DNA from 3 places in the Pseudomonas sp. NPDC087598 genome. Region 3 is predicted to be linked to each of the others. Evidence: riboswitches for the same ligand, from Rfam matches in the RefSeq annotation. Region 3 holds a riboswitch; each other region holds the start of a gene.

What was found. A riboswitch is a leader RNA that binds a small molecule or an ion and turns the genes downstream of it on or off. The one in region 3 is predicted to bind cobalamin.
Region 1: linked by a shared signal. The riboswitch ahead of ACIOWE_RS20650 (TonB-dependent receptor plug domain-containing protein) and the one ahead of cobO (cob(I)yrinic acid a,c-diamide adenosyltransferase) in region 3 are both predicted to bind cobalamin.
Region 2: linked by a shared signal. The riboswitch ahead of cobW (cobalamin biosynthesis protein CobW) and the one ahead of cobO (cob(I)yrinic acid a,c-diamide adenosyltransferase) in region 3 are both predicted to bind cobalamin.

Annotation. Positions count from the first base shown of each region.
Region 1 is NZ_JBIUWQ010000041.1:20,744-27,162, reverse strand. Features, by position in the region: gene ACIOWE_RS20660 (ABC transporter substrate-binding protein) at 1-630, opposite strand, end outside; gene ACIOWE_RS20655 ((2Fe-2S) ferredoxin domain-containing protein) at 627-986, opposite strand; gene ACIOWE_RS20650 (TonB-dependent receptor plug domain-containing protein) at 986-2,923, opposite strand; cobalamin riboswitch at 3,016-3,222, opposite strand; gene ACIOWE_RS20645 (LysR family transcriptional regulator) at 3,262-4,173, opposite strand; gene ACIOWE_RS20640 (DoxX family protein) at 4,360-4,800, shown strand; gene ACIOWE_RS20635 (NADP-dependent oxidoreductase) at 4,871-5,794, shown strand; gene ACIOWE_RS20630 (saccharopine dehydrogenase) at 5,941-6,419, shown strand, end outside.
Region 2 is NZ_JBIUWQ010000007.1:84,310-90,728, forward strand. Features, by position in the region: gene cobN (cobaltochelatase subunit CobN) at 1-2,080, opposite strand, end outside; gene cobW (cobalamin biosynthesis protein CobW) at 2,084-3,157, opposite strand; cobalamin riboswitch at 3,255-3,467, opposite strand; gene ACIOWE_RS06310 (MFS transporter) at 3,949-5,130, shown strand; gene ACIOWE_RS06315 (LysR family transcriptional regulator) at 5,220-6,098, shown strand; gene ACIOWE_RS06320 (DUF3574 domain-containing protein) at 6,284-6,419, shown strand, end outside.
Region 3 is NZ_JBIUWQ010000044.1:18,446-24,864, reverse strand. Features, by position in the region: gene cbiB (adenosylcobinamide-phosphate synthase CbiB) at 1-176, opposite strand, end outside; gene bluB (5,6-dimethylbenzimidazole synthase) at 173-823, opposite strand; gene ACIOWE_RS21510 (cobyrinate a,c-diamide synthase) at 820-2,220, opposite strand; gene cobO (cob(I)yrinic acid a,c-diamide adenosyltransferase) at 2,217-2,828, opposite strand; cobalamin riboswitch at 2,909-3,140, opposite strand; gene ACIOWE_RS21500 (hypothetical protein) at 3,303-3,887, shown strand; gene ACIOWE_RS21495 (PQQ-dependent sugar dehydrogenase) at 3,954-5,267, shown strand; gene ACIOWE_RS21490 (C40 family peptidase) at 5,401-5,937, opposite strand; gene ACIOWE_RS21485 (C40 family peptidase) at 6,158-6,419, opposite strand, start outside.

The DNA.
Region 1 (6,419 bases), on a different contig from region 3:
GAGCAGCGTAGTCACGAACCCGCGGCCACCCTCCGAGTCGAGGCCGTTGACCTCGCTGTCGAGATAGAACACCGACAACGGTTTTTCGGCGCCGATCAGGGCACTTGCACGGGCCAGGTCGGCATCCATGGCGGCGCTGAGTTGTTGGGCTTTTTGCGGTTTGTGCAGCAGCGTGCCGAGGGTGTGCAGGTCGTGGCGCACGTGTTCGAAGTAATCCAGCGAATGCCCCGCGCAGGCCGCTTCCAGTAAGTAGGAACCGACCCCGTTGCGCGCCAGACCCGAGCGCGAGGTCACGCCGTCGCCGAACGCCGTGGCAAACCCGCCGACCACCAGATCCGGCTTCTGCGCATAGAGCACTTCGCTGGACGGGTATCGCTGCGCAATCACCGGGACACCGAAATACTCGGCGTTGCCATCCCCGGCATGGGTATCGTCCAGATACGCCACGCCCACCAGCGTCGGGCCGGCATCGAGGGCGAGCAACAGGTCAGCGGCGTGCTGATTGAGCGCAACAATGCGCGACGGCGGTGATTGCGCGGTGTTCCAGGTCTCGCTGCAATTTCGCAAGCTGTCGGCACCCGCAGCAGTAGAGCAGAGCAGGGCGCTCGCCAGTAGCCACGACGCCCTCATGTGCGCGCCTTGATCAGCAAATCGACGACGACCTCGCCACCGACCAGATGCCCTTCGACCAGCCGTTGCACGTCTTCGTTGCTGTGCACGCCATACCAGCACGTCTCCGGGTACACCGTGAGAATCGGCCCCAGATTGCACGGGAACTGACAGTGCGTGCGCGTCAGCAACACCCCGCCCGGGGTTTCGATGCGGTCATGCGCCAGCAAATGCCGGCGCAGGGTTTTCCATAACTGCAAGGCGCCGCGCTGGGTGCAGCGTGGGCCGGTGCAGAGGAACACGTGACGCGCATGTTCGGGGACGTGCGACCAGTCCGGATGGGTGTCGATGCCGTCGTGGCTGATGGAGTTCGTCATCAGAAGGTGTACGTGTAGCGGACTTCGGAGGTGAACGGCCGTCCGAGGTTGTCGACGTTGTTCGAGCGACTGGTGACGTAGTCGCGGTCGAACAGGTTTTCCACCAGCAGGCTCAGGCGATGCTGGTGGGCGTTGTCGAGGTAGCGGTAAGCGTCGGCATCCACCACCGAGTAATGCCCGTATTCAACCTGTTTCGAGCTGGTCACGTCGCGGATATAACGGATCGCGCCGCCGGCACCCCACAAACGATTCTCCGACTCAAAACCGATGCGTGAGCGGGCGAAGAAGCTCGGGATGTCATTGATCGTCACACCGGTGCGCGACTCGGTGAGGTTGCGGGTCATGTCGGCCTGCACACTCCATTGATCGTTGAGCGCGAGTTTCGCGTCAGCCTCGAGACCGCGCATGCGGATCTGCCCTTCGCCGTTGACCCACTGGATGTCGTCGAGGGTGATCAGGTCGTCGATCTTGCGTTTGAACAGGGTGACGCTGGCGCTGAATTCGCGGTCGAGCAGCAGGCCTTTGTAATCGAGACCCAGTTCGGCGTTGCGGCTTTTCTCCGGTTTGAGGTTGCGGTTGCCGATCTCGTCGCCCGGTTCATTGACGAACAATTGCTCGGCGTTCGGCAGTTTGTAGGCACTGCCGTACTGGCCGCGCAGGGACCAGTTTTCGTTGAGGTCATAAAGCGAGGTGAGCATGCCGACAGTGGCGCTATCACCGCCGGCCATGGCTTCGTGACGAATGCCGATGCTCGGGTGCCAATCGGGCAGGGCGTCAATCTGCGGACGCAGTTGCGTATAGATCGCGTGGGCTTCGGCCTTGTCATTGTCGATGATCAGCACATCGTCCTGGCCCTTGAACCATTGGTTGTCGGTACCGACAATCAGCACATGACCACCGGGCAATTCTGCTTTGCCCTCGGCCTGCACACCCCAATCGGTGAAACCCCAGTAGTCGTTGTGGTTGATGACTTTGGTGCCGCCACCGTCGACGTTGTTGATGCGCGTGTAGCGCGTGTCCCAGTCGTTGATATGACCTTTGACGAAGTAACTCAGGCGCTCATTGAGGTTCTGTTCGAAGGTCGCTGTGGCGATCTGTTGCACGCGGTCGTTGGTGGTCTTGTGATCGTTGACCGGGCGGGCGAAGTCGAGATTGGCGTCGGCGTATTGGTAGAACAGCTCCAGCCGCGAGTCATCGCCAAACGACTGAATGGCCTTGCCGCCGAACGTGGTGACTTCGTAGGCGCGCTTCTTCTCGGTATCGTTTTTCATGTCGCGGTTGCGAAACGGCTGGTAGCCGTCGGAGACGTTGTGGCTGACATACGCGAGCAAGCCGAGGTCGCCGAAACCATTGCTGAAGATGTTCTCGACCCGGGCGTCTTCAGTGGTGCCGCCGAAGGTGTCCAGGCCCAGATTGACTTCGCCGGAAGCTTTGCGGCTCTGCGGGCTGCGGGTGACGATGTTGATCACTCCCGACACTGCCTGCGTGCCGAACAACAGACTCTGCCCACCCTTGAGCACTTCGATGCGCTCGATGGCGTTGGCCGGCAGGGTGTCCAGATACAGGCCACCGTAGAGACGGTTATTCAGTCGCACGCCGTCGAGCAGGATCAGCGTGTCGTCGTTGCGCCCGCCCAGCAAGGAGTAGGTGCCGTAGTCGAACGGGCCGTTTTTCGGTGCGACGTACAAGCCGGGAATGAACATCTGCATGACGCGGCTGACATCGGCGCCGGGGCCTGCGCGCTCGATCTGCTCGCGGCTGACGATTTCCACTTTGCTGCCGTAGTGCGCCATGTCGGCGACGGTGGTGGACTCCACCGAGGGCGCGGAAACGATTTGCTGATTGAGTTCCAGCGGCGCGTCGTCGGCCAGCAGAAACGGGCTGAACAGGCAACCGAATAACAGGGAGGGAGCCGAGGGATTGAAAGGTCGAATCATTGTCTTCTCGAAAAGGATCTTCGCAGAAGAGCATGCAGGAGAAGGCATCGCGCACAGCCAATACCGGCCCATGCCCGCCCACCGCAGGATTTTGCCAAACAGAAATTCCAGGCCGGTCTCCGGGCTCACGCGTATCGATGCCTTCACCTTCCCATGGCTTTTTGGCCACAGTGGTGTGTCGAAAACATCACGCGTATACCGTTGCGGGGGCAGCACCGGACTTGTTCGAAAAGAACCTACCGGTTTCCCGTTTCACCCCATGCACGGCGGCATGGGACACCTGAAACTGGGCGGCATCTGAACATTCGACAGACCGTTCGTCAACTTTTCGGACCGGCCTATGCCTGCTGCGCCGCCCCCTGTTGCACAAAGCGCTCGATCAACCACCGCGCCGCCGGGCCGGGTGGCAGATCGGTGCGATAGATGACGTCGAAGGTGTAAATGCCGCTCTCGTATTCCGGCAACTGCAGGCGTACCAGACGACCGCTGCGCAAGTCCTCTTCGACCATCGGGACCGGCATGTTGCCCCAGCCGATGCCTTCGCGCAGCAGCATGTGTTTGGCGCCGAGGTCCGCCAACCGCCAGGTGCGGTTGCTGAGCACGGCGAACTCCCGGTCCTTGGTCAGCCGCGAACGGTCGGACAGCACCAGTTGAGTGAACTCGCGCCCGGCCCCCGGCGCATTCGACTCGCTTGAGGCCAACGGATGCCCGGGATCTGCCACCGGAATCAGCTCGACGCTGCCGACTGCGATTCTCTCGATACCGTCGATGCCTTCGTTCATCGGCCCGCTGACTCCGACGATGGCGTTACCGTTGATGACCAGCTCCGTGACGGCCCCAAGCGCCTCCATGTGCAAGTGCAGAGCAACGGTGGGGAAGGCTTCGCGAAAGGATTTCAGCGCGTCGACCACACGCTCGGGCGGCAGCATCACATCGAGTACCAGATGCACTTCGGCTTCCAGCCCTTGCAGCAAACCTTTCACTTTGGCGCGCAAGCCGTGCACGCCTTGGGCGATGGTCCGCGCTTCGGCCAGCACCGTGCGGCCGGCCTCGGTGAGTTGCGGTTTGCGGGTGGTCTGGCGATCGAACAGCGACACGCCGAGCTGCATTTCCAAGTTGGCAATCGAATAGCTGACCACCGAAGTGGCGCGGTGCAGCTTCCTCGCGGCCCCGGCAAAACTGCCGACGTCGACGACGGTCAGGAACACGCGCAGTTGGTCCAGGGTTGGTGTGCCCGGGTCGGAAATCATCGTCGCAGCCTCGAACATGACGGGGTGGGTCACGCAGATATAACCGAATGCTGCGTACTCAGCTTGTCTATTTTTTAGAACGTGATGATCTAAATTAGTCAGCTATTCAGATGAGTCGTTGCAGCGCAAGATTTTCTTCAACAGGGCGGTTCACGCCGAACCCCCGAACTTTTGAAGGAAATACCGATGACCATTTCTGCAAACACCGCTCAACCACAAGTCGCTGAACAGTCACGCGCCGATGTCGCTCAAGCCTCGGCCGCGTTGATCGGCCGTGTACTGCTCAGCGCGATTTTCATCCTCTCCGGTTTCTCCAAACTGGCCGCGCCGGCAATGATGATCGGGTACATCAGCTCCGTCGGGCTACCGCTGCCATCCGTGGCGTTGGCCGTGGCGATCATCGTTGAAATCGGCGGTGGCCTGGCGCTGATCGCTGGCTATCGCACTCGCACCGTGGCGGCGGTATTGGCGCTGTTCAGCGTGATGACTGCCCTGGCTTTCCATAACGCGCTGGGCGATCAGAACCAGTTCATCCACTTCTTCAAGAATATCGCCATGGCCGGTGGCCTGTTGCAGGTGGTGGCCTTCGGTGCCGGTCGCTTCAGCCTCGACGCACGCCGTACTTGAGTCGCGCTGTTGCCAGGGGAGAGCCCTGGCAACAGACGTTTGATCAACCCGTTAAACAGTGGAGATTGTGATGAAGGCTTTGCGTGTTTACGAGTACGGCGGTTCTGCAGCGTTGCGTCTGGAAGAGGTTGCCGATCCGGTTGCTGGAGCTGGCGAGGTGCTGATTCAGGTCGCCGCCGCCGGGGTCAATCCGATTGACTGGAAAATCCTCTCGGGTGCCATGCAGGCGTTCATCCCGCTGCCAATGCCGTTCACACCGGGCGTTGAAGTGGCCGGGACCGTGATCGCCAAGGGTGACGGCGTCACCGGCTTCAGCCTCGGCGACGAGGTATTCGGTTTCATCAACATCGTCGGCGGCTATGCGAGCAAAGCGGTGGCCCCGGTAGAAAAACTGGCGCTCAAGCCTCGCTCGCTGAGTGCGTTGCAGGCCGGCGCGGTGCCCGCCAGCGCGTTGACAGCGTGGCAGGCACTCACCGAACACGCCGGCGTGCAACGGCGGCAGAAAGTGTTGATTCACGCCGCTGCGGGTGGTGTCGGCAGTATGGCCGTGCAGATCGCCAGATATCTGGGCGCCGAGGTCTATGCCACGGCATCTGCGCACCATCATGCGTACCTCAAGGCACTCGGTGCCAACCACACCATCGACTACACCGCCCAGGCCTTCGAAGAACAGGTGTCCGGCATGGATGTGGTGCTGGACCTGGTCGGCGGTGAAACGCAGAAGCGCTCGTTCGCAGTGCTGAAAAGAAACGGTGTGCTGGTATCCCCCGTGAGCGCGCCAAACATGACCCTGGCAAACGACTACGGCATTACACCGGTCCACTTCGCCACCCGCTCTGATGGCCGGCAGCTGTCGCTGATCGCCGGGTTATTCGACAAGGGCCACCTGACCGTTGAGGTTGAGGCTTACCCCTTGAGTGACGCGGCAGCGGCCATCGATAAAAGCCTCGGTCGTCATTTACACGGCCGACTGGTGCTTGATACCACGCGGTAAGGGGCGGGTTCCGGCCTTATGACTGATCCGCCACACCTCCCGCGCGTCGGGTGTGGCGTGCGGGTACACGGATCTATATTCTCCACGGCCAGTACGTGGGTATCCGTTTTAGGCTGATAACAGCCTCGCAGTCAGGGACAGAAGACATGCAGTTCAGGGTGATGGTGGTCGGTGGCTACGGTAATTTCGGCAGCATTGTTTGCCGGCATCTGGCGGGCATGCGCGGTGTGGAGTTGGTGCTGTCCGGGCGTAATCCGGACAAGTTGCAAGGCAAGCTCGATGAGTTGAACAGCCAATCGGGGGCCGTTGCCGAAGGTTGGTGTGGCGATGCCATGGGGCCGGAGTTCAGCGCCGCTCTGAGCTTGCTGAACATCCATTTGGTGGTTCATACCGGTGGCCCGTTTCAAGGGCAGTCCTATGCGGTTGCCGAGAGTTGCATCGCCGCCTCGGTGAATTACTGTGATCTGGCTGACTGCCGAACTTTCGTCAACGGCGTGGGCCTGCTCAATGAGCGGGCGAAAGCGGCGGGTGTGGCGATCCTCAGTGGTTGCAGTTCGGTGCCAACGCTTTCTTCCGCGATCATCGATCAGCAGCGTCAGCGCTTCTCCCGTATCGACGCCATCGC
Region 2 (6,419 bases), on a different contig from region 3:
GGATCTGCGATTCCTTCAGATCACACAAATAGGTATCGAGACGCGGCAGCCAGATCGCCGCATCGGCGTCGCTGTCGAGCGCCGCATCGAGTTGCAGCTCTCGGTCGATCTGTGTGTCGCGCACCAGTTGCAGAATGTCCCGTTGCAACTCACGTGCACGACGCGGATCGAGCAGTTGCGCTTCGTAATATTCGTCGGCCAGCAGTTCCAGATTACGCAGTGGACCGTAGGTTTCGGCGCGGGTCAGCGGCGGCATCAGGTGATCGATGATCACCGCTTGCGTGCGCCGTTTGGCCTGGGCGCCCTCGCCCGGGTCGTTGACGATAAACGGATAGATATTCGGCAGAGGCCCGAGCAATGCATCCGGCCAGCAGTTCTCGGAAAGCCCGACGCCTTTGCCCGGCAGCCATTCGAGGTTGCCGTGTTTGCCGACATGGATAACGCCGTGGGCGCCATAGGTATTGCGCAGCCAGAAGTAGAAAGCGAGATAACCGTGGGGTGGCACCAGATCCGGGTCGTGATACACCGCGCTCGCGTCGACCTGATAACCACGCGCCGGCTGAATGCCGACGAAGGTCAGGCCAAAGCGCAGACCGGCGATCATCATGCGCCCATCGCGGCACATCGGATCGTTTTGCGGCGTGCCCCAACGTTCGATCACGGCAGCTCGATTGGCTTCAGGCAACGCGCTGAACATCGTCAGGTAAGCGTCCATCGCCAGGCTTTGCTGGCACGGACGCAAATCAATCGTGTCGAGGTCATTGCTGACGCCGCCGAGCAACTGCTGGATCAGTTCGGTGCCGCTGTCCGGCAGTTGCGCAGTGAGCGGATAACCCTCGGCCTGCAAGGCGCGCAGGATGTTCAGCGCCGCCGCCGGCGTATCCAGACCGACACCGTTGCCGATGCGCCCGTCGCGAGTCGGGTAGTTGGCGAGAATCAGCGCAATGCGTTTCTCGGCATTCGGCACGCGCGCCAGATCGATCCAGCGTCGCGCCAGTTCGGCGACGAAATCCATGCGCTCGGGTTGCGCGCGATAACAGACCACGTCGGACTGACTGCGCTCACTGCGCCAGGCCAGATCCTTGAAGCTGATCGGGCGGCTGATGATGCGCCCGTCGAGTTCCGGCAGGGCAATGTGCATCGCCAGATCCCGTGGGCCGAGGCCCTGCTCGCTGTCACGCCAGCCGGGTTCGTTGTCTTGGGCGCAGATGGCCTGGATCACCGGAATATTGCGACGAAACGGCCGTAAGTGCGGGGCTTCAGGGCTGGATTGGGCGAAACCGGTGGTGTTGAGAATCACCCCCGCCTCGACCTCATCCAGCCAATCTTCGACGACTGCCAGACAGCCGGGCTCTTTCAGGCTGGCCACGGCAATCGGCAACGGATTAAGCCCCGCCGCTTGCAGGCGCTGGCAGAAAACATCGATGAACGCCGTGTTCGCCGCTTGCAGGTGTGAACGGTAAAACAACACCGCCGCGACCGGTTGATCCGGCAGCCAATCGGCTTGCCAGTCGCGCAGTGCCGCGGTGTTTTTATCGGGGTGGTAAATCGCTGTGCGTGGCAGGGTCTGCGGCTCGCCCCAAACGTAATCGCGAGCAAGCCAACGACTGGCCAGACAACGGAAGAAATCCAGCGCATTGCCCATGCCGCCCTGACGCAGGAACTGCCAGAGCCGGTCGCGTTCCTCGGCGCCGACGGTACTCAAGTCGCTGAGTTCCGGATCGGGGCGATCATCACCCGGCACCAGAATCACTTGCACACCGCGCTCGGACAGCTCGATCAAACGCTCGACGCCGTAGCGCCAATAAGCAATGCCGCCGTGCAGCGAAATCAGAATGACCTTGGCATGACGCAGCACTTCATCGACGTACAAATCGACCGAAGCATGATTCTGCACCTGCATCGGGTTGGCCAGACGCAGGCTCGGATAATCCTCGGGCAACTGCTGCGCGGCCTCGGCGAGCAGCGCCAGACTGGAGTCGCCGCTGCACAGGATCACCAGCTCGGCGGGGGTTTGTCCAAGGTCGGCAATGTTGTCATCCGACACGAAACCGCCGGGCTGGGTCCTGAGCAGGTGCATGGCTTAAACGCTGAGCGCGGCGCGCAGTTGCGCTTCAAGTTGCGCCGCGTCGAGTTCCTGACCGATCAATACCAGACGCGTGACACGCGCTTCATCGGCGCCCCACTGACGGTCGAAATGCTTGTCGAAACGCGTACCCACGCCTTGAATCAGCAGGCGCATCGGCTTGTTCGGGATGGCCGCGAAACCCTTCACACGCAGGATGCCGTGCTTGACCACCAGTTGCGTCAGCGCGTCGAGCAACAGGCTTTCGTCGGCTTGCGGCAGTTCGATGGAAATCGAATCGAAGGCGTCGTGATCGTGGTCGTCGTGATCGTCATCGCCTTCACCGTGGTGATGGTCGTGATGGCTGTGGCGGCTATCGATGTGTTCTTCCGAACCGGCGCCGAGGCCGATCAGCACGTCCAGCGGCAGACGACCGTTGCTGGCTTCGATGATCTTCACCGCTGGCGGCAGTTCTTCGGCGACTTCGGCGCGTACGCGAGCCAGATCTTCCGGGCTGGTCTGGTCGGCCTTGTTGAGAATCACCAGGTCGGCGCTGGCCAGTTGATCGGCGAACAGTTCGTGCAGCGGCGATTCGTGATCCAGGTTCGGATCGAGTTTGCGCTGGGCATCGACCTGATCCGGGAACGCGGCAAAGGTGCCGGCGGCCACGGCCGGGCTGTCGACCACAGTGATCACCGCGTCGACGGTGCAGGCGCTACGAATTTCCGGCCACTGGAAGGCCTGAACCAGCGGTTTTGGCAGGGCCAGGCCGGAGGTTTCGATGAGGATGTGATCGAGGTCGGCGCGACGGGCAACCAATTCGCGCATCACCGGGAAGAATTCTTCTTGAACGGTGCAGCACAGGCAGCCGTTGGCCAGTTCGTAAACGCGGCCGGTGGCTTCTTCTTCGGTGCAGCCGATGGTGCATTGCTTGAGGATTTCACCGTCGATGCCCAACTCGCCGAACTCGTTGACGATCACCGCGATACGCCGGCCCTGAGCGTTGTCGAGCATGTGTCGCAGCAGTGTGGTTTTGCCCGAGCCGAGGAAGCCGGTGACGATGGTGACGGGGAGTTTGGCCAGTGTTTTCATCGGATGCCCTTTGGCAAGGTGGCGGGCAAACGGGACGAGATCCGCGGCGCAGCTGCGCGCGGAAGAATTCGCCACCGGATCACCCCGCCCGGTTGTAGTGAGAAATCTGTGACGAGGCAGGTCTCCTGGCTGACGGTGTTCAGGCCTTGAGCCTGGCATTCGCTGCGCCTTCCCGCTGGCTCATGGGTTGAGCTGGCAGTGGCGTGGCAGTGAATTTCACCGTTCACAGTTGCGGGGGCAGCCGCGGCTTGGACCGCGTTCCCTTCTTAGCTCCGGTTTTTGCCGGAGAACCTCGAAGGTGCAAGGCTACGCATGGTGTGGTTTAGGGTCAATGGGATTGGGTTTCGGGTTTTTCGTTTTGCGTGCATATCCGTTGCTGCGGGTGTTGCCTCTGGCGGTTTCGCTCTTACAGCGACTCACTTTTCCAGACGCCGAAAAGTAAGCAAAAGGCTTGGCCCCCGGCGTACGGCACTTCGCTTGGGCTCAGTGTTCCCTCGCTACGGTGTCCATCCGGGGGCATCGCCTACGGTTTGCTGCGCTGCACCTCCTCTCGATGTGTTTGGCTTCGCCAAACGGCGCTGCGCGCCTAACCCCCGGATGAACACCTTCACTCGGCCTGCCGAAGGGGCTAAAGGGCAAAAGCCAAAGCAGATCAAAAGAACGCAGCGTGCCGCAGCTCCTACAGGGGGTTGTCATAAATAGATTTATACCCATACACCGAATAACCAATTTCATTTATAGATCATTGCTCTCTAGCCTCTCGCCATCTTCCCCTTCCGAGAGAGGCTCACATGCCCTTTGTCATTTACATCTTCACCCTCAGCGCTTTCGCTCTGGGTTTGGCCGAATTCGTGCCGATTGGTTTAACCGACGTCATGGCCCGCAGTCTCGGCGTCGACGTCGAAGCCACCGGGGCGACCATCACCGCGTATGCCTTGGGCGCCACGCTGTCGGCGCCGTTGTTCAGTGCATTGACCGCCCGCTGGTCACGCAAGAACGTGATGCTCGCCACGGCGCTGGTGTTCAGCGTCGGTAGCCTCGCGGCGGCGTTTTCGACGACGTTGACGCTGATGCTGGTGGCGCGATTCATCGCCGGCATGGGGCATGGTCTGTTTCTGGCAGTGGCTTCGAGTACGGCGGCGCGCTTGGCTGGTCCCGGGCGCGCCGGTAGTGCGGTGGCGGTGGTGTTCGGTGGTTTTACCTTGGCCATGGCTATTGGCGTGCCGATCAGTACCTATCTCGGCGGCGTGATGTCGTGGCGTCTGGTGTTGGCGGCGATTGCGGTGTTCGGTGCGATTGGCTTCTTCGGTTTGCTGTTCGGCATGCGTGATCCGCTGCCAACCGCTGCCGACAGCGGCTCGGCGTTGCACAGTCTGAAGGCGTTGCTCAACGGCAAGCTGTTGGCCGGCGCACTGGTCACGGTGCTGGGTTATGCCGGTTCCTTCGTCGCCTACACCTACATCGCACCGGTGCTCACCGAGGTGACCGGCACCACCGCCGCCACCGTCGGCGTGTTCATGTTGTTGTATGGCGTGATGGCGGCTATCGGCAATGTGCTCGGCGGCAAACTGACGGATGCCTGGGGCGTCGACCGCGCCAGCGCTGCATTGATCGCCGGCATTGTGGTGGTGACGGCGGGCATGTGGGCATTCTCCGGTTCAGCGTTGATGATGGGCGTGCTGGTCGCCCTGCTGGGTATGTTCAGCTTCGCCGCAGTGCCGGCGTTGCAGGCGCGTTTGATCGGGGTTGCCGAGCGTCATGCGCCGCACGCTCATGGGGTCGCGGCAGGTTTGAATATTGCCGGATTCAATTCCGGGATCGCGTTGGGATCGGTGCTGGGCGCCGTCACGATCAGTCAGGTTGGTCTGAGCTTCGTCGGACTCACCGGTGCAGCGGTTTCGGCGCTGGGCTTGTTGCTGGTATTGAGTCAGATGGCCGCAACACCACGCTATCGGGCGGCTGAGACTCTATAAGCCCTCAGCGCACGGAACGCCGCCATGGCGTTCCGTTCCGGCAGGCACAGTGGTAAAAGCAACCTTCACCCTTTGGGCGCCGGAGCACCATGAGCCACCTCACCCACCTGCGAACGTTCCTCGAAGCGTACCGTGCCAAGTCGTTTTCCAAGGCTGCGGAACACTTGGGCATCACTCAACCGGCAGCATCGATGCACATTCAGGCGGTCGAAGCGCTGGTTGGCAAGCCGCTGTTCCGGCGCTTGCCACGCGGTGTCGAGCCGACTGAAGCGGCGGACGAACTGGCGCGTTCCGTGGCGCCGTTTCTCGATGGTCTGGAAAGCAAGATCGCCTCGCTACGCCCGGGCCTGATCAAGGGTGGCACGGTGCATCTGGTCGGTCCTCCGGACTTTTTCCACGCACAAGTCGCCGCCCGCCTCGCGCCGTTGCTGGACGAAGGTTTCACCTTGCGCTTTCACACCGGCACCAAAACGCGCATCTACGAGATGCTAGAAGCTACTCAGATCGATTTCGCGATCACCGCCTCGATGCCCGACGAACACTCCCACGGCTACGCACATCTGCTCACCGAGCGCATGTTGCTGGTGTACGCACCGAGTCTGCTGGAACGCCTCGGGCAACAGCCCGGCGAAGAACAACTCAGGCAGGTGCCGCTGATTGCCTTTGACGAAGATCTGGCGCTGGTACGACCCTTGTGGACGACGATGTTTCAGGTCGCGCCACAGTTGCAGGCAGCGCTGACCATTCCTGATCTGCGAATCATCATGGACCTGGTGCTCGGCGGCCACGGCTGGAGCGTCCTGCCGGATTACCAATGCGCCGACGCCATCGCTGACGGTCGCTTGATTTCGCCGACGTTGCCGAGCGAAGCGCCGGTCAACGCGCTGTATCTGGTGTGGCGCAAAAGCGTGATCAAGAGCCCCAGCCTGTTGTACGTGCGCGATTTCCTGCTCAACGCATTCCGCTGATGTCTGGCCGGCGCATGAAACTTCAGGTGCGCCCGCCTCGCTTGGTAAACAGCTATTCGAAGTAGAACTAATTGACCACACTTCGCATATTCCACAAATAGAGCTTCAACCCACTTTTTAGTCTTTTCTCGCTATTAATCTGCCCCCTTATACTTGCCAACTACTGTCAACAATAAGGAAATTCCATGCCTCAACGTCTATTACTGGCGGCACTGTTTGTGGCGGTCGCCGGTTGTGCCAGCCCCTCTCCTGTTTCCGTGCACACCAAAGATCCCGCCAGTTCGACCTTGCAGGGAGACGCGACGCGCCCGGCGCAGGCGC
Region 3 (6,419 bases):
ACCGCGATCACCCACGCGGTGACGCCATGGCTGCGCCAGCCACGCCCCCCGGCGTTGAAACGTTGCTCGATGCGCCCGGCAAAATTGCCGAACGCCACCAGCGGATGCCAGCGTTTCGGTTCACCCAGCAGCGCATCCAGCGCGACCGCGGCGACACTCAACAACGCCACACTCATTGATTCACTCCCCAATAGTTTTCGTACAGCAACTCATTGAGCGGACGCGCCTGCGCCCACCCTTCGAGTACCAGCATCGGCGCCGGATAGAATTCCTTCACCGGGCCAAGACAAAGGACTGCCAGCGGCTTGGCTCCGACCGGTAGCTTCAGCAGATCGGCGAGTGCCTGCGGCTCGAACAGCGAGACCCAGCCCATGCCCAGGCCTTCAGCGCGTGAGGCCAGCCAGAGGTTTTGAATCGCACAGGACAACGAGGCCATGTCCATTTCCGGCAGCGTGCGGCGACCGAAAATGTGCTTTTCGCGATCATCCATCAGCGCGGCAACCAGCACTTCGGCGCAATCGTTGATGCCTTCGACCTTGAGTTTCATGAACTCGTCGCTGCGCTCGCCCAAGGCTTCGGCAGTGCGCACGCGCTCTTCTTCCACCAGATGCTGGATCTGCTGGCGCAGGTTGCGATCGCTGATGCGGATGAAGCGCCAGGGCTGCATCAGGCCGACGCTCGGCGCCTGATGGGCGGCTTCGAGCAAACGGCGCAGCAGTTCGGGCTCGACGGTGCCGCCAGTGAAGTGGCGCATGTCGCGGCGTTCGGCGATGGCTCTATAAACCGCTGCGCGCTCGGTTTCGGTGAATGCGTTGTCGGTCATGGCCCCTTCGCGAGCAGGCTCGCTCCTACAGGAGATCGCATTTCTTCAGACTGCACACCGTCCACTGTAGGAGTGAGCCTGCTCGCGATGGCGGCCTCAAGGTCGGGCAGAAACAGTGCAGCAACAGCCGCAGGATTCGACGGGAAATAAAAGTGCACGTAAGAAGCCGTCATCCGCCCTTCCCGATAGACCGCCTCCGCCCCGCGCCCGCCATTCGGGCTCAGGCCACGGGCAATCGGCGTCAGTTCAGTGGTTGTCAGGGAATGGTGATACGTGTGGCCACGCAACGAACCTTCCGGCAGCTCCACCGCTTGCAGCGCCAACGCCGCGAGACGCTTTTGCATTACCGCATCGCCCGCCAGCAAACCGACCAGTTCAGCACGAGTGCCTTCAACGTCGGTCAGGGAATCGAGCAGGTAAAGCATGCCGCCACACTCGGCGAGTAACGGATTGCCAGCGGCGTGATGCGCTCGGATCGCGTCGAGCATCGCGGTGTTCTGCGACAGCGCAACGTGATGCAACTCCGGATAACCACCGGGCAGATACAAACTGTCCGCCTCGGGCAATTGTGTATCGCGGATTGGCGAGAAGAAGCTCAACTCAGCCCCCATCGCGCGCAACAGATCGAGGCTCGCGCCATAAGTGAAGGCAAACGCCTCATCACGGGCAACGGCAATTCGCACGCCGTTGAGCAACGGCTCGGCGGCGATTACGTCAGGCGCGGCGAACTCCACGGCCGGTGGCAGCGCTACCTCACAACTGCTGGCGAGGGCTGCGGCGGCCGCGTCGAGGCGCATGTCGAGGTCATTCAGTTCGCTGGCTTGCACGAGGCCGAGGTGGCGGCTCGGCAGCTCGATCCCGGTCTCGCGGGACAACGCGCCGTACCAGCGCAAACCTTCGGTGAGGCTGCCTTCGAGCAATTGCGCATGGCGCAAGGTGCCGACGCGATTGGCCAGGACGCCGGCAAACGGCAAGTCCGGCTGATAGCGTGCCAGACCCAATGCCAATGCACCGAACGTCTGAGCCATAGCCGTGCCGTCGATCACCCCGAGTACCGGCACGCCAAAATGCCGCGCCAGATCGGCGCTCGAGGGCGTGCCGTCAAACAATCCCATCACGCCTTCGATCAGAATCAGGTCGGCATCGGCTGCGGCTTCCCACAACAGGCGACGGCTTTCCTGCTCGCCGACCATCCACATGTCCAATTGATAGACCGGCGCACCGCTGGCGCGCTCAAGAATCATCGGGTCGAGAAAATCCGGTCCGCATTTGAACACGCGAACCTTGCGCCCCTGATTGCGATGCAAACGGGCCAACGCAGCGGTGACGGTGGTCTTGCCCTGACCGGAGGCCGGTGCGGCGATAAGGACCGCCGGGCAGTGACGTGGTTGATTCAAAGTTCGACGCCTTTCTGCGCTTTGATGCCGGCCTGGAAGGCGTGTTTGAGCATGCCCATTTCGGTGACCGTGTCGCCCATCTCGATCATTTCCGGTTTGGCCGCACGACCGGTGACGATTACGTGCTGCATCGGCGGACGCGCCTGCAAGTCGCTGAGCACCTGATCAAGATCGAGGTAGCCGTGCTTGAGGGCGATGTTCAGTTCATCGAGCACCACCAGACCGATCGAGGGATCGCGCAGCAGTTCGCGGGAGACGGCCCAAGCGGCTTCGGCGGCGGCGATGTCGCGCTGACGGTCCTGGGTTTCCCAGGTGAAACCTTCGCCCATCACATGGAAACGCACTTGCTCGGGGAAGCGACGGAAGAACAGTTCTTCACCGGTGCTGTTACGGCCCTTGATGAACTGCACCACGCCGCACTGCATGCCGTGGCCCATGGCGCGGGCGAGCATGCCGAACGCCGAGCTGCTTTTGCCTTTGCCATTGCCGGTCAGCACCAACACCAGGCCGCATTCGTCAGGCGAGTTGGCGATGCGTTCGTCGATGACGGCTTTTTTGCGTTGCATACGCGCCAGATGGCGTTCGTCACGCTCGGGGGAATCAGTCATGGGGGAGCTCTCCGTTGAGGCTGGATAACGGCGGGCAGGCACAAGAATAGACGGCAAAAAGCCTGGCATCGCCCACCGTGATGCCGCTGGATGGATCAGGCCGGTCTCCGGGCTCATGAGCGGCGCAAGGCCTGGCTGCGCGCCTTCCCGCTTCTTTCGAGGCAGTGGCTCAAGGCGCAGCTTTTACTCATTTACCGTTGCGGGGGCAGCGCCGGGATCGTAGTGGTTCTTCGCGCGAAGACAACCCTCACCGGCTTCCCTGTTTCACTCTGTCGACGCAGGTCACAGAGCACCTGAAACAAGCCGCGAAGGTTAGAGGGTTGGGGGTGGAGCGTCAATTAAAGAGGGGGCCGTCGAGCGAATAACTGCCGTCGATCAATTATCTGGCGCCAATCTTGTGCCATGCTGAAACAAGTGATATCAAAGAGCCATGCTTTTCTCGAAAAAGCCATCACAACAATAAGGATGATTACGATGCAAGGCATGATCATCAGCAATCCGCGCCTGGAATTCCTGCGCCCGGTGCTTGAACGCTGGTTTGACTGTATCGACCGCTACAACGCCGTGCGCGGCGACAGCGACACGCCTTACTGGCATGACGAGAAAGCCAATCTCGGCTTGCTCTCGGCAGCGGCATGGATGGCCGAGCTGGTGACGCTGGAACAGACGGCCACCCGCAAGCAAAACGAAGAAGGCGAGCGCAATGCCCGCGCCGACCTGTTCCTCGCAGGCAGCGATGACCGCGCTTACATCCAGGCCACGCAACGCTGGCCACGGGTCAACAACCTCAACCTGACCCAAGCATTGCAGGAGATCACCAGCGACGCCAGACGCATCAGCTTTGCCAGCGACCTCAAACTCGGCTGCCTGTTTGTCGCCCCGCAAAAAGCCCAGCACAGCGCCAGCCCCGAAGAGCTGCAAGACATGGTCGACGACCTGCAAAAAGAACACACCTGCGCCGTCGCCTGGTATTTCCCCTACGCCTACCGCAAGTTGCGCAACGAAGCCGGCAACTATCACCCGGGCATTGCCGTGCTGTTCAAAGAGGCCCGCAGTTGAGCAGTTGAACCATCGGGCTTGCGCGCTCCTCTATGATTAGGAATGCATTCATAGGGAAGATCAGTAATGCGCAAGTCCCAGCTCGCTTTTGTCATCGCCCTCGCCGGAGGGCTCGCCGCCTGTGGTGAATCCTCCAGCCTGCAAGTTTCCGACGGCACCGGCCCGTCACCGAAATTGCCTGAACCGAACAAGACCCTGATCCCGACAGTGAATATTGCCCCGGCGATCGGCTGGCCCGAGGGCGGCAAACCGACCGCAGCGGCAGGCACCCAGGTCGCTGCGTTCGCCGAAGGCCTTGATCATCCACGCTGGCTCTACGTGTTGCCCAATGGTGATGTGCTGGTGGCAGAAACCAATGCCCCGCCGAAACCTGACGACAGCAGCGGCATTCGTGGCTGGGTGATGAAGAAAGTCATGGGCAAGGCTGGCGCCGGCGTACCGAGCCCGAATCGCATCACTCTGCTGCGTGATGCCGATCATGACGGTGTCGCCGAGACGCGTACGGTGTTCCTGCAGAACCTCAATTCGCCGTTTGGCATGACCCTGGTCGGCAATGATCTGTATGTGGCGGATACCGATCGCCTGCTGCGCTTCCATTACGAACCCGGCGCGACCGAAATCAAGTCGCAACCGATCAAGGTGACGGACCTGCCCGGCGGCACGCTGAATCATCACTGGACCAAGAACGTTATCGCCAGCAAGGACGGCAACAAGCTATACGTCACAGTCGGCTCGAACAGCAACGTCGGCGAAAACGGCCTGGATAAAGAGGAAGGTCGCGCGGCGATCTGGGAAGTCGACCGGGCGACCGGCAATCACCGCATCTTCGCCTCGGGCATTCGCAATCCCAACGGCCTGGCCTGGGAACCCACCAGCGGCGCGCTGTGGACGGCGGTCAACGAGCGTGACGAGATCGGCAGCGACCTGGTGCCGGACTACATCACCTCGGTCAAGGACGGTGGATTTTATGGCTGGCCGTTCAGCTATTACGGGCAGCATGTTGATGTGCGGGTGAATCCGCAGAACCTCGACCTGGTCGCCAAAGCCATTGCCCCGGATTACGCGGTCGGCCCGCACACTGCTTCGCTGGGCCTGACCTTCGCCGAGGGCAACACGCTGCCGGCGCAGTTCAAGGAAGGCGCGTTCATTAGCCAGCACGGCTCCTGGAACCGCAAGCCGCACAGTGGTTATAAAGTGATTTTCGTGCCGTTTACCGGCGGCAAGCCGAACGGCGCACCGGTGGATGTGCTGACCGGTTTCCTCGACAAGGACGAGAATGCGCTGGGCCGCCCGGTGGGCGTGGTGATCGACCAGCAAGGTGGTTTGCTGGTGGCGGATGACGTGGGGAACAAGGTGTGGCGGGTGTCTGCCACGAAGTGATATTGAATTTGACCTGAAACAACTGTGGGAGCGAGCCTGCTCGCGAATGCGGTGTGTCAGCCTCCATCGAGTTGACTGATACACCGTTTTCGCGAGCAGGCTCGCTCCCACATTAAGATTGCTGCGATTTTTCTTACGGGTTATGCGCCAGATGCTCAGGCTGCAACACCCGTTTCGCACTCAGATAAGCCTTCTGCCAATACGCCTTCGACAAGCTGTCCAGCTTCACCGTGCCGCCAGTGGCCGGCGCATGCACGAAGCGCCCTTCTCCGACGTAAATCCCCGCATGACTGACCTGCGAGCCGCCATTGGTGGCGAAGAAAATCAGATCTCCCGTCTGCAAGCCTTCCTTACCGACATTCGGCGCCTGCATCACGATCAGCTCGCGAGTGGAACGCGGCAGAGAGATACCTGCGGCATCACGGTAGACAAAACCGATGAGTCCGCTGCAATCAAACCCTGAATCCGGCGTGTTGCCACCCCAGCGATAAGGCGTACCCACCAGGCCAAGCGCGCGGAACAGCACGTCTTCAGCAGCCGGCGAGAAAGATTGCGAGGGGCCGAACACGACCGGCGCGCGAACCACAGGCGCAGGCGGCGGTGTACGGCTGGCACAGGCGCTGAGCAGCGCTGCGAAGAAGATCAATGCGAGGCGGGCCGACATGGTCATAAGCAGAACATCCTGATCTGGCTGCGGCTTTCTCTGCCGGATGGACAGAAAACAAAACCGCCTGCGCAGCACGCAGGCGGTTTGCCATCAATATAGATTCAGGATTCTAGCGGCTACGCGGCAAACTTCAAGTAAGACTTTAACTTCACCTTGTAAAGTCTAGGTCTACTCCGTTGCCGGAAACCGTTTTGTCGCCACGGACGTGGCGACAACGGGGGAATTACTTGCGAGCGGTGACCACGGTCGGGGCCATGGCGAGTGCACGCTTGGCTTCGATGAAGGTCTTGCTCCAGTAGCTGTCACCCAGGCTGTCGATGCGAACACCGCCGCTGCGACGACTGCTGGAGTGGATGAACTGGTTGTCGCCCAGGTAGATCCCGGCGTGGCTGACACGACCGCGACGACCGTTGGTGGCGAAGAACAGCAGATCGCCCGGCTCGAGGTTGCTGCGCGATACCAGCGGCGCGTCAACGTTGATCATT